Regions from separate parts of the Arthrobacter sp. DNA4 genome, predicted to be linked through region 2. Evidence: riboswitches for the same ligand, from Rfam matches in the RefSeq annotation. Region 2 holds a riboswitch; the other holds the start of a gene.
The links. Region 2 has a riboswitch for cyclic di-AMP ahead of NMQ03_RS03570 (hypothetical protein). Riboswitches for the same ligand answer to the same signal wherever they lie in the genome.
Positions count from the first base shown of each region.

Region 1: linked by a shared signal. The riboswitch ahead of NMQ03_RS20760 (family 16 glycosylhydrolase) and the one ahead of NMQ03_RS03570 (hypothetical protein) in region 2 are both predicted to bind cyclic di-AMP.

Region 1 is NZ_CP101466.1:4,477,634-4,482,857, forward strand. Features, by position in the region: gene NMQ03_RS20735 (PhzF family phenazine biosynthesis protein) at 1-255, opposite strand, end outside; gene rplI (50S ribosomal protein L9) at 337-789, opposite strand; gene rpsR (30S ribosomal protein S18) at 807-1,046, opposite strand; gene NMQ03_RS20750 (single-stranded DNA-binding protein) at 1,172-1,747, opposite strand; gene rpsF (30S ribosomal protein S6) at 1,820-2,125, opposite strand; cyclic di-AMP (ydaO/yuaA leader) riboswitch at 2,514-2,665, shown strand; gene NMQ03_RS20760 (family 16 glycosylhydrolase) at 2,669-3,772, shown strand; gene NMQ03_RS20765 (glycosyltransferase family 4 protein) at 3,895-5,088, shown strand; gene NMQ03_RS20770 (oligosaccharide flippase family protein) at 5,085-5,224, shown strand, end outside.
Region 2 is NZ_CP101466.1:733,602-738,825, reverse strand. Features, by position in the region: gene NMQ03_RS03575 (glycosyltransferase family 39 protein) at 1-2,089, shown strand, start outside; cyclic di-AMP (ydaO/yuaA leader) riboswitch at 2,391-2,552, shown strand; gene NMQ03_RS03570 (hypothetical protein) at 2,558-3,277, shown strand; gene NMQ03_RS03565 (glyoxalase superfamily protein) at 3,500-3,919, opposite strand; gene upp (uracil phosphoribosyltransferase) at 3,964-4,599, opposite strand; gene NMQ03_RS03555 (phosphatase PAP2 family protein) at 4,612-5,224, opposite strand, start outside.

The DNA of each region.
Region 1 (5,224 bases), 810 kb from region 2:
GCCCAGCGTCGGGTGGCCCGCAAACGGGAACTCCTCGGTCCCGGTAAAAATCCTGACCCGGTAGTCGGCGCGGGAATCCCGGGGAGGCAGCAGGAAGGTGGTTTCCGAGAGGTTGGTCCAGTTGGCGAAGTGCTGCATGGTTGCCGCGTCCAGGCCTTGGGCGTCCAGCACGACGGCGAGCGGGTTGCCACGGTAGGCCAGGCCGGCGAAGACATCCACCTGGTGGAAGGGGCGGCGACGGGGGTTCGGGTTCACCGGAGCAGGCTACCACCGCACAAACGAAAGACCCCCGCCGCCGGAGTCCGGCGACGGGGGTCGTAACGTGGAGTGGGGAAATTACTTTCCTGCCACCACGTCCAGTTCGATCACAGCGGCAACGTCAGCGTGGAGGCGGACGTTGGCCTGGTAGGAACCAACCGACTTGATGTGTGCGGGCAGTTCAACCTTGCGCTTGTCGATCTTGCCAAGGCCAGCGGCCTCAACAGCGTCGGCGACATCGCCCTGCTTGACGGTGCCGAACAGGCGGCCGGACTCGCCGGCCTTGACGACCAGCTTGACCGGCTTGGCGGACAGTGCAGCGGCCTGCTTCTGAGCATCTTCCAGGGAAGCGTGCTCGCGGGCGGCGCGGGCAGCCTTGATGGACTCAACCTGCTTCTCGCCACCCTTCGACCAGGTCAGGGCGAAGTTGCGGGGCAGCAGGTAGTTACGTGCGTAACCGTCCTTGACCTCGACAACATCGTAAGCAGCACCGAGACCGGTGACTTCGTGGGTCAGAATGAGCTTTGCCATGTTAGTTAATCCCTTCCTTAGCCGCGGCCAGCGCCGGAGTAAGGCAGCAGAGCAACTTCGCGGGCGTTCTTGATTGCCTGGGCGATCTTGCGCTGTTCCTGCACCGTGACGCCAGTGACGCGACGGGCGCGGATCTTGCCGCGGTCGGAGATGAACTTGCGCAGCAATGCTACGTCCTTGTAGTCGATGACAGTGATGTCAGCGGCCTTCAAGGGGTTGGACTTTGGTTTGGGCTTACGGAGTTCAGCCTTAGCCATCGTGGAGCTCCTATTCTAGGGAGCCCGTGGATGTTGATCCACGGGATGGTGGTGGTCCGACGGCGGCAGTGCCTTGGGTGCGTGGCGCACCCCTGCAGTCCCGGCGCCGGGCCGATATTTGGGTTTTAGAAGGGAGGTTCGGAATCGGGGCCGTTGCCCCAGCCGCCTGCGTTGGATACACCGGGCGTAGCCCAGGGATCGTCCTGTGCAGCCTGCTGGTTGCCGCCGCCCCAGCCTCCACCGGAGTTGCCACCCTGGTTTCCACCAGAGTTGCCGCCTCCGAAGCCACCGCCGCTGTTGCCGCCGCCGAAGCCGCCGCCACCCTGTCCGCCGGAGCGCTGGGTGCGGTTGACCTTGGCATTGGCGTAGCGCAGGCTGGGGCCGATCTCATCGACCTCAAGCTCGATAACGGTGCGCTTTTCGCCTTCTTTTGTTTCGTAGGAACGGCTCTTCAGGCGGCCGGTCACAATCACCCGCATGCCCTTGGTCAGGGATTCGGCGACGTTCTCGGCTGCTTCACGCCATACGGCAGCGCGGAGGAACAGGGTTTCCCCGTCCTTCCACTCGTTGGACTGACGATCAAAGGTGCGGGGGGTGGAAGCGATGGTGAAGTTCGCTACTGCCGAACCTGACGGTGTGAACCGCAATTCCGGGTCATTGGTGAGGTTACCGATGACCGTAATGGTGGTCTCGCCTGCCATCTACTGCCTCCTTGTTCGATCCTGGGTGAAGAGTGCGTTTCCCGCGGGGTAAAGAATGAAGACGGTGCTGAACTACTCAGCAACAACCTTCTGCTCTTCGGGGCGGGTGATCTTGGTGCGCATGATGGTCTCGTTAAGAGACAGCTGGCGGTCAAGTTCCTTGGCGGTCTCCGGCTTGGCGGTGAAGTTCACCACGGCGTAGATACCTTCGGACTTCTTCTTGATGTCGTAAGCCAGACGGCGACGGCCCCAGATGTCAACCTTTTCGATGGTTCCACCATCGTTGGTGATGACGTTCAGGAACTTCTGAAGCGACGGCTCAACGGTACGCTCTTCGACCTCGGGGTCGATGATTACCATCAATTCGTAAGGACGCATATGTGAACCCACCTCCTTTGGGCTAAGCGGTTACGGCATTTCCGTAACAGGAGGTTCATTTGCGATTCCGTGCAATGCCTTGCCGCCGGAACGGAGGCAGGACGCAGCACAGACTTCAATATCCTAGTGCATTTGGACCCGATAGGCGATTCACGCTTGACCCAAGGCTAGCCCCGCTGGAGGTGGGCAGCAGCCGGAGGTTCAGCCATGTGGAAAACCTGCAGCCAGCGGCGTCCGTTACCAATACACTTTCGCCGACCGGGCAGCGCCACGCCAACGCAGTGAGGTCCGTTACCTAATTGTGATTCTTGGAGCCCTTTCGTGTACGGTCGTCCGGGGGCCGCCCCCAGCCGGCTCCAGTCCCGGATGCCGCCCAACTCTGCCGCGTCCGTGATTAACACCAGATACCAGGCAGAGGCGGGGGACCCGAGCGTCCCGGGCGAGGCCACGTGCCCGCCCTTGGGGTGAAGCCGCAACCCGCGGCCGGATGCCCTCATCCGAACCCGACAGCTAACTCCGCAGGCGATGAGAGGTAGCTTTTCCATGCCCGCACCCCGCAAAGGCAGCGCCAACCCAGCGCACCGTTATCAAAATGAGATAGATCCTGCCGGGACATCCCCGGCCTCCCGGTCCGGTGCTCCAGCCCAGGCGCGCCGTCGCCGGCCTCTTGCCGCCGGTCTTGCCGCAGCACTCCTCGGCGTAGGTTCCCTGGGCCTGGGCCTGACCCACGGTGACGGAACCGCGGATGTGGCGCGGGTGGCAAGTGCAGAGGATGCCGGCAGCGCCGTACCCAGCCAAACTCCGGACGTTCCGGTTCACGCTCCAACGCCCGTCCCCGCAGTCGAAGCCGCTCCTGCTGCCGCTCCTTCCCCGGCAGAGGCACCGGCACCTGCCCCCGCGCCAGTGCCGGCACCCGCCGCGCCTGCCCCTCCCTCCGAATCCCCGATCGCAGTGGCGCCGGCAGCGGCACAGCTGGCCAGCAGCGGGACGCCTGCGCCCGCCGGGGTCCCCGGGAACTGGACCATGACCTTCGCCGACGAGTTCAACGGGGCCGGACTGGACGCCGCGAAGTGGTCCGGCTGCTGGTTCTCCCCCGGCTGCGGAACCATGAACAAGGTCTCCACCAGCCCGGCGAACGTCTCCGTGGCCAACGGGAACCTGGCCCTGGGCCTCAGCTCATCCACCTCCGGCGGACTGGTATCCACCAACCCGAGGGGCGGGGCGGGGACCGGTTTCCAGTTCACCACCGGCTACGTCGAGGCCAGGATCAAGTTCCCGGGCAACGCCAACGGCCTCTACAACTGGCCTGCCTTCTGGACCACCGGACAGTCGTGGCCGGTCACCGGCGAGAATGACATCGCCGAGGTGCTGCAGGCCAGGATGACCGTGAACTACCACTCCGGTTCCGGCTCCCACAACCAGGGCGGCGTGGGCGGCAACTGGGCCAACGAGTACCACACCTTTGGCCTGCACCGGATGCCAAACACCTCGGACGTGTACTTCGACGGCGTAAAGGTCAAGTCCTACCCCACCGACGACGGAAATGCCCCGCAGTACATCGTGCTGAATGTTGGCGCCTCCTCCACGAACCCGGCCTACGGCGCACCGTCCCAGATGATGGTGGACTACGTGCGCGCCTGGCAGTAGCAGGCCACGCACCCAGGTAAGAAGGGCGACGGCGGAACCTCCCGCCGTCGCCCTTTTTCGGCTTCCCTCAAGGTTGCCTAAAGCAACCCTCCGGGGACTATGTGATCCAGTACACTCTTGCAATGAAGCTCCTGTACGTGACGGAAAGCGTGCCCAACCGGGATCCGGAACTGGGGGATGGAAGCTCGATGATCCCGTACGAAGTGATCCTGCACCTCCCCCCTGACGTTGCCGTCACGCTGCTGACCTTCTCGGGTCCTGTTCCGGTTCCGGCAGAAATCAGGAACCGCTGCGATACCGTGTACGAACTGGCCCCGCGGGAAGAACTTTCGGCCTTTGCCCGCTCCATGGGCGGCCTTACGGGACTGGGAAAACACCGGCGGTCCACCCCGTCTGCCCGCGCAGCCGCCGCCCGGTTGTCCGCAAGCCGGGACGCAACCCTGATCCATGGCCCCCACGCCCTTTTCCTGTCCCACTGCATCACCGGTCCCTTGGTGCTGCAGACAGTGGACCCCTGGTCCATCCGGGCCGGCATGGATACCGCGATCGCACGCACCTTCCGGCCCGCCTACCGGCTGCGCGAACAATTGGCCGCCCGCGCTGAGCGGCAGCTGCCGCCCCGGGCCAGGCTCCTGACCGTCGGAGCCCAGGACGCAGCGGCCTGGTCCGCCACGCTCGGCAGGGCGGTCACGAGCATCCCCAACGGCACGGCGGTGGCCACCGGTCCCCGCCGGGAGCGGAAGGCCCCCGTGGTGTGCTTCGCGGGCAGCCTGAACTACGCGCCCAACGCGGACAGCGCGACGGTACTGGTCAACAGGATCGCGCCGCTGGTGTGGCGGGAGGTCCCGGACGCCCGCTTCGTCATCGCAGGGCGGCGCCCCACACCGGCGGTGCAGGCGCTGGCCGGACCCCGGGTGGACATCCTGGCCAACGTGCCTTCCATCCTGGACGTGTTCCAGGGGGCGGATGTGGCGGTTTTCCCGGACGAGCACGGCGTAGGAATCCGGAACTCCGTCCTGGAGGCCCTCGCCGCGGGTCTGCCCGTGGTGGCCACCCCGGTGGCCGCGAGGGAACTTCCCGCGCATCCGCTGCTGGCCGTTCGGGACAGCCAGGATGCACTTGTCCGCGAGGTGGTGGAACACCTCACCGCTCCCAAGCAACCGCCCGGGCCTTCCCACGGCGCTGCGGGAACGGCGGCCGCAGGCGCAGTCCGCACCTGGGACACCGTGGCAGGCGAATACCTGGCGGAAGTCCATGCGGCCATGGCTGGTTTATCCCCCGCGGGGGAGCTTACCCGGACGAACAGGCAACCATGACGTACGCGCCGGGGGAACTGGAGCGCAAGGGAGTCCGGGGAGCCCTGTGGCAGGGGCTCGCCTTCGCCTCGGGCAGGGTGATCGTGCTGGTGACCACGGTGGTCCTGGCACGGCTGCTCTCGCCTGAGGAATACGG
Region 2 (5,224 bases):
CCCAACAACCGGGTTCACGCGCCCCCTCCTGCCCCGTGTGTCGGGAGGGGGCGGGGCCACCACGGCCCAAGGGACCCGGCCCGCCAGCCGGCATCGGGATCCCCTGGCCCGCCGGCGGCACCTGGAACTGGCAGCGCTGCTGGCGGGCGCGGCGGTTCTGTACCTCTGGAACCTCGGGGCGTCCGGCTGGGCCAACGCCTTCTACTCCGCTGCCGCCCAGGCCGGCTCACAGGACTGGACTGCCTGGTTCTTCGGTTCCTCTGACGCCGCCAACTCCATCACCGTGGACAAGCCGCCGGCCTCCCTGTGGGTCATGGGGTTGTCGGTCCGGCTCTTTGGGCTGAACCCGTGGAGCATCCTGGTTCCGCAAGCGCTGATGGGCGTTGCCGCCGTCTGGCTGCTCTACCTGTCCGTGCGCCGGACCGCGGCGCACGCCACCGGAGATGCCACCACCGCCCACCGGGCGGGTTTGCTGGGGGCCGCGGTGTTGGCCCTCACCCCGGTTGCCACACTGATGTTCCGGTTCAACAACCCGGATGCCCTGCTGGTGCTGCTCATGACGGCGGCCGCGTACGCGGTACTCCGCGCGGTCCAGGAGGACCGGCTGCGCTGGCTCCTGCTGGCCGGGGTGTTCCTGGGCTTTGGGTTCCTGGCCAAGCAGCTGCAGGTCCTGCTGGTGGTTCCCGGTTTTGCCGTGGCCTACACGGTTGCGGGGCCGGGCAGGCTGGGCCGGCGCGTGCTGCGGCTGGCCGCGGCGGGGGCGGCGATGGTGGTTTCCGCGGGCTGGTGGCTCGTGGCCGTGCAGCTGACGCCGGCCAACATGCGGCCCTACATTGGCGGTTCGCAGGACAACTCGATCCTGGAGCTGACCCTTGGCTACAACGGACTGGGCCGGCTGACTGGCGACGAAACGGGCAGCGTGGGTGGCGGCAACGGCTGGGGCGTTCCCGGCCTGTTCCGGATGTTCAACAACGAGTTCGGTGGCCAGATCGCCTGGCTGCTGCCCTCCGCCGTGATCCTTGCGGCCGGCCTGCTGTGGGTCGGCCGGCGGGCACCGCGGAGGGATCCGGTGCGGGCGTCCGTGCTGGTCTGGGGCTCCTGGGTGCTGGTGACCGGCCTGGTGTTCAGCTTCATGGCAGGCATCATCCACCCCTACTACGCGGTGGCGCTGGCGCCGGGCATCGCCGGGCTGACCGGCCTGGGTGCAGTTCTGCTGTGGCAACGCAGGCAGCAGGCGGCCGCCGCAATCGGGCTCGCGGCCGCAGTGGCCGCGGCAGCCCTGACGGCGTTCTTCCTGCTGGGCACCACCTCGGCCTACGGTCCGTGGCTGCGGTGGGTGGTCCTTGCAGGCGGGCTGGCCGGGGCAGCAGGCGCGGGCTTCAGCCAGTTCCTGGGCATGCGTTCGGTGCAGCGGACGACGGCGGCGCTGGCCATCGCTGCATCGCTCGCCGGGCCGCTGGCCTTCTCCATCTCCACCGCGTCCACAGCGCACAGTGGGGCAATTGTCAGTGCCGGCCCCATTTCCGGATTCGGCGCAGGGCCAGGTGCCCCCGCCGGCGTCCGGAACAGCCGGAACGGCTCCGGCGCGAACAGCACTGGCGGTACAGGTATTGCGGGGCAGGGCAACACAAACCCGGGCAGTACGGCACAGGGCAATACGGGGCAGGGCTTCCGGCAGCCGAATGCCCAGGGCGGCACGGGCTTCGCCGGCGGCCGCGGGGGTGGCGCGGGCGGCCTCCTGGGTGCGCCCACGCCGTCGGCTGATCTGGTCGCCGCGCTCAAGAGCAGCGCCTCGAGTTACACCTGGGCCGCGGCCGTGGTGGGCTCCAACAACGCCGCAGGTTACCAACTGGCAACGGAGCTGCCGGTCATGGCGGTGGGCGGCTTCAACGGTACCGACCCCTCCCCCACGTTGGCGCAGTTCCAGGACCTGGTAGCCCGGGGAGAGATCCATTACTTCATCGGCGGCGGAGCCATGCGCTCCAACAGCGGTTCCGACGCTGCCACCCGGATCGCGGAGTGGGTGGCAGCCAATTTCACGTCGCAGAGCATTGGCGGCACTACGGTTTACGAACTTACCGGCCACTGACGAGGACGCCCCGTCCCGGGCTGCATGATGGCTTGGCACGCGAGTGCCGGGGCTGCATGATGGCTTGGCACGCGAGTGCCGGGGCTGCATGGTGCCCGGCACGGCAGGTACCCACCCGGCGGGACTGCATGATGCCCGCCCGGGCAGGTCCCCACCCGGATACTCCCCGTCGCAGCCGGGCAACCCGACGCGCTGCCGCCCGTGACTTCCGTTACCTAAATGTGACTTTCACTTGATCTTCCTGTACCGTCGATTGGGTGCGGTCCCCGTTCGGGCCGCATATCCCGGGTTGACGCCAAGCTCTGCCGCTTCCCCGGATTTCCGATTGAGCAACGGCAGAGGCGGGGGACCCACCGTCCCGGGCAATGAATGCCCTTGGGGTTAAGCCAGTACGTGATTTTTCCGTACGGCCGGATGCCCTCATCCGAACCCGACAGCTAACTCCGCAGGTGTGAGAGGCGATCAATCATGTTCAAAAACACGGCAGAAGCACGCCTGCATGCCAAGGCTAAACATAAGGCCACGCAGCAGGCAAAGAAGACCACCCTGGGCCGCCGGGCCGGAATCCTCGCAGTATCCTGCGCGGTGCTGGTTGGGGTCGGCGCAGCCGGCCAGGCCACCAGCAGCATGGCCCCGGTGTCATCAACCCAGGCAACCCAGGCAGCGTCCGATGCCCAGATGAGCATCGAGAAGAGTGAGATCCGTTCCAACCCGGCGGCGAGCCCCGCTCCCGCTGCAATCGCAGTGGCACCACAGGCGGCGGAGCCCGCTCCCGCGGCCCCGGCACCCGCCGCTCCCGCGCCGGTCGCGCCGGCACCTGCACCTGCACCTGCACCCGAGCCCGCCCCGGCTCCGGAGCCGGCACCCGCCGTCGCAATCAACGACCCCGCCGGCGCCCAGGCCTACGCCGCCAGCCAGTTGGCCACGTACGGATGGGGTCCGGACCAGATGCAGTGCCTCCAAACGCTGTGGACCAAGGAATCGGACTGGACCACTACGGCCACCAATCCCAGCAGCGGTGCGTACGGAATCGTCCAGTCCCTCCCTGCTGAGAAGATGGCCAGCTCCGGCGCCGACTACCTCACCAATTACCGCACGCAGATCAACTGGGGCCTGAACTACATCAAGCTCAGCTATGCCTCCCCGTGCGGTGCGCTCAACTTCCACCTGGCGCACAACTGGTACTAGCCACCGCTCCCCTGCGGCTGCGCGCCGAAGGACCACCTTCCGCGGAGCCTCCCCTGCATTGACCGCGGCCGACGGCGCGTGCCGGCTCCCCGCCGTCGTACGCCTTGGGCAGGGCCACAGCAGGGAATTGCAGCGTCATCGACGGCCCGCATCCATAGGGATGCGGGCCGTGGTGCTCTAACCCAGAGTGCCTTAACCTCAGGGTGCTTCAGCTGAAGTGCCTCATGGTGCGGTGTTTGGGGCCGCGGTGCTTGGGGTTGCGTCCGTCCCAGCGTTCCGCCACGGGATGTATTGGACGGACCACTTGTTTCCGTCCGGATCGGCGAAGTAGACAAAGTGGCCCCACGGCAGCACCTCGATGTCACTGACGTCCACACCGTTGTTCCTCAGGTGGTCGTGCGCTGCCTGGATGTCGTCCACCACCATCTGTAGCGTGGTTCCCGTGCCGGGTGGGGCGTCCAGGAGCCCCTCGCCCATGCAGATGGAGCAGGCCGACCCGGGCGGGGTCAACTGCACAAAGCGGATGTCGTCCGAAGGCCGCTCGTCGTAGTCGGCGTTGAAGCCCACCTTGTTGACGTAGAAATCCTTGGCCCGGTCAACGTCGGACACGGGGACATAGACAAGTTCGAGTTTCCAGTCCATCCGCACAGGCTAGCGGCGGGGACGGCTTCAAAAAAGGGTGAAAACTACCCTGCGATGCCGTACAGGCGGTCGCCTGCATCGCCCAGGCCGGGAACAATGTAGGACTTCTCGTTGAGTTTCTCGTCGATGGAGGCCAGGACGATGTGCACGTTTGCGTCGCCCAGTTCCTCCTCCAGCTTGGCCAGGCCTTCGGGAGCGGCCAGCAGGCAGATGCAGGTGACGTCCGACGCGCCCCGCTTGAACAGGAACTTTATGGCCTCGCGCAACGTGCCGCCGGTGGCCAGCATGGGATCCAGGACGAACACCTGGCGGCCGGTCAGGTCCTCCGGCAGGCGCTCCGCGTAGGTGATGATGTCCAGCGTCTCCTCGTCCCGGGCCATGCCCAGGAAGCCCACCTCGGCGGTGGGAACCAGCTTGGTCATGCCCTCCAGCATGCCCAGCCCCGCGCGCAGGATGGGGACCACCAGCGGGGTGGGCTTGGTGAACGCCGTGCCGATGGTGGTGCTGACAGGCGTCTCGATGGTGACGGGCTCCGTGCGGACCTCCCGCGTGGCTTCGTAGGCCAGCAAGGTCACCAGCTCTTCCGTCAGCTGGCGGAAGACCGGCGACGGCGTGTTCTTGTCCCGCAGGACGGTGAGCTTGTGGGCGACCAGGGGGTGGTCAACAACGAGAGTACGCATCCCCCAAAACTATCATCCGGCGGTGTCCTTGTTGTGGCTGCCGCGGGCATGCTCCTTGCCGCCGTCGCCGTGGTGGTGCACTTCCTCGGCCACCACATCCCGGACGATCGGACGGTCGAACGACGGAGCCGCACCGGCGTGCTCCCGCCTGCGGACCAGGTGGAACAGCCTGTGCGCCAGGATCACCACGCCCACCCAGGTGAGGCCCAGCAGCCACCCGGCCATGACGTCCGTCAGCCAGTGGTGGCCAAGGAAGACGCGGCTCAGCCCCATGGCGATGATGAAGAGCGCGCCGGCCGTGATGGCGGTGACCCGTACCAGCATGGTGTTGAACTGGAGGCAGATGAGGTAGGCCACCAGGCTGATCACCACGGTGGTATTTAGGGTGTGGCCGCTTGGGAAGGACGGTGAATCCTCGTAAGGGGGCACCGCGTCCGCATGGTCCGGGCGGGTGCGGCCCACCAGTTTCTTGCCAAAGGTGGTGGCCATGATGGAGACCCCCGCCGCACCGCCGATCAGGACGAGCGGTCGCCAGTTCCGGCTGAGGAACGTCAGCCAGGCGGTGAGGATGCTGGCAAGGATGGGCATGCCGATGCCGCCGCCGATGTTGGTGAAGCCGGTAACG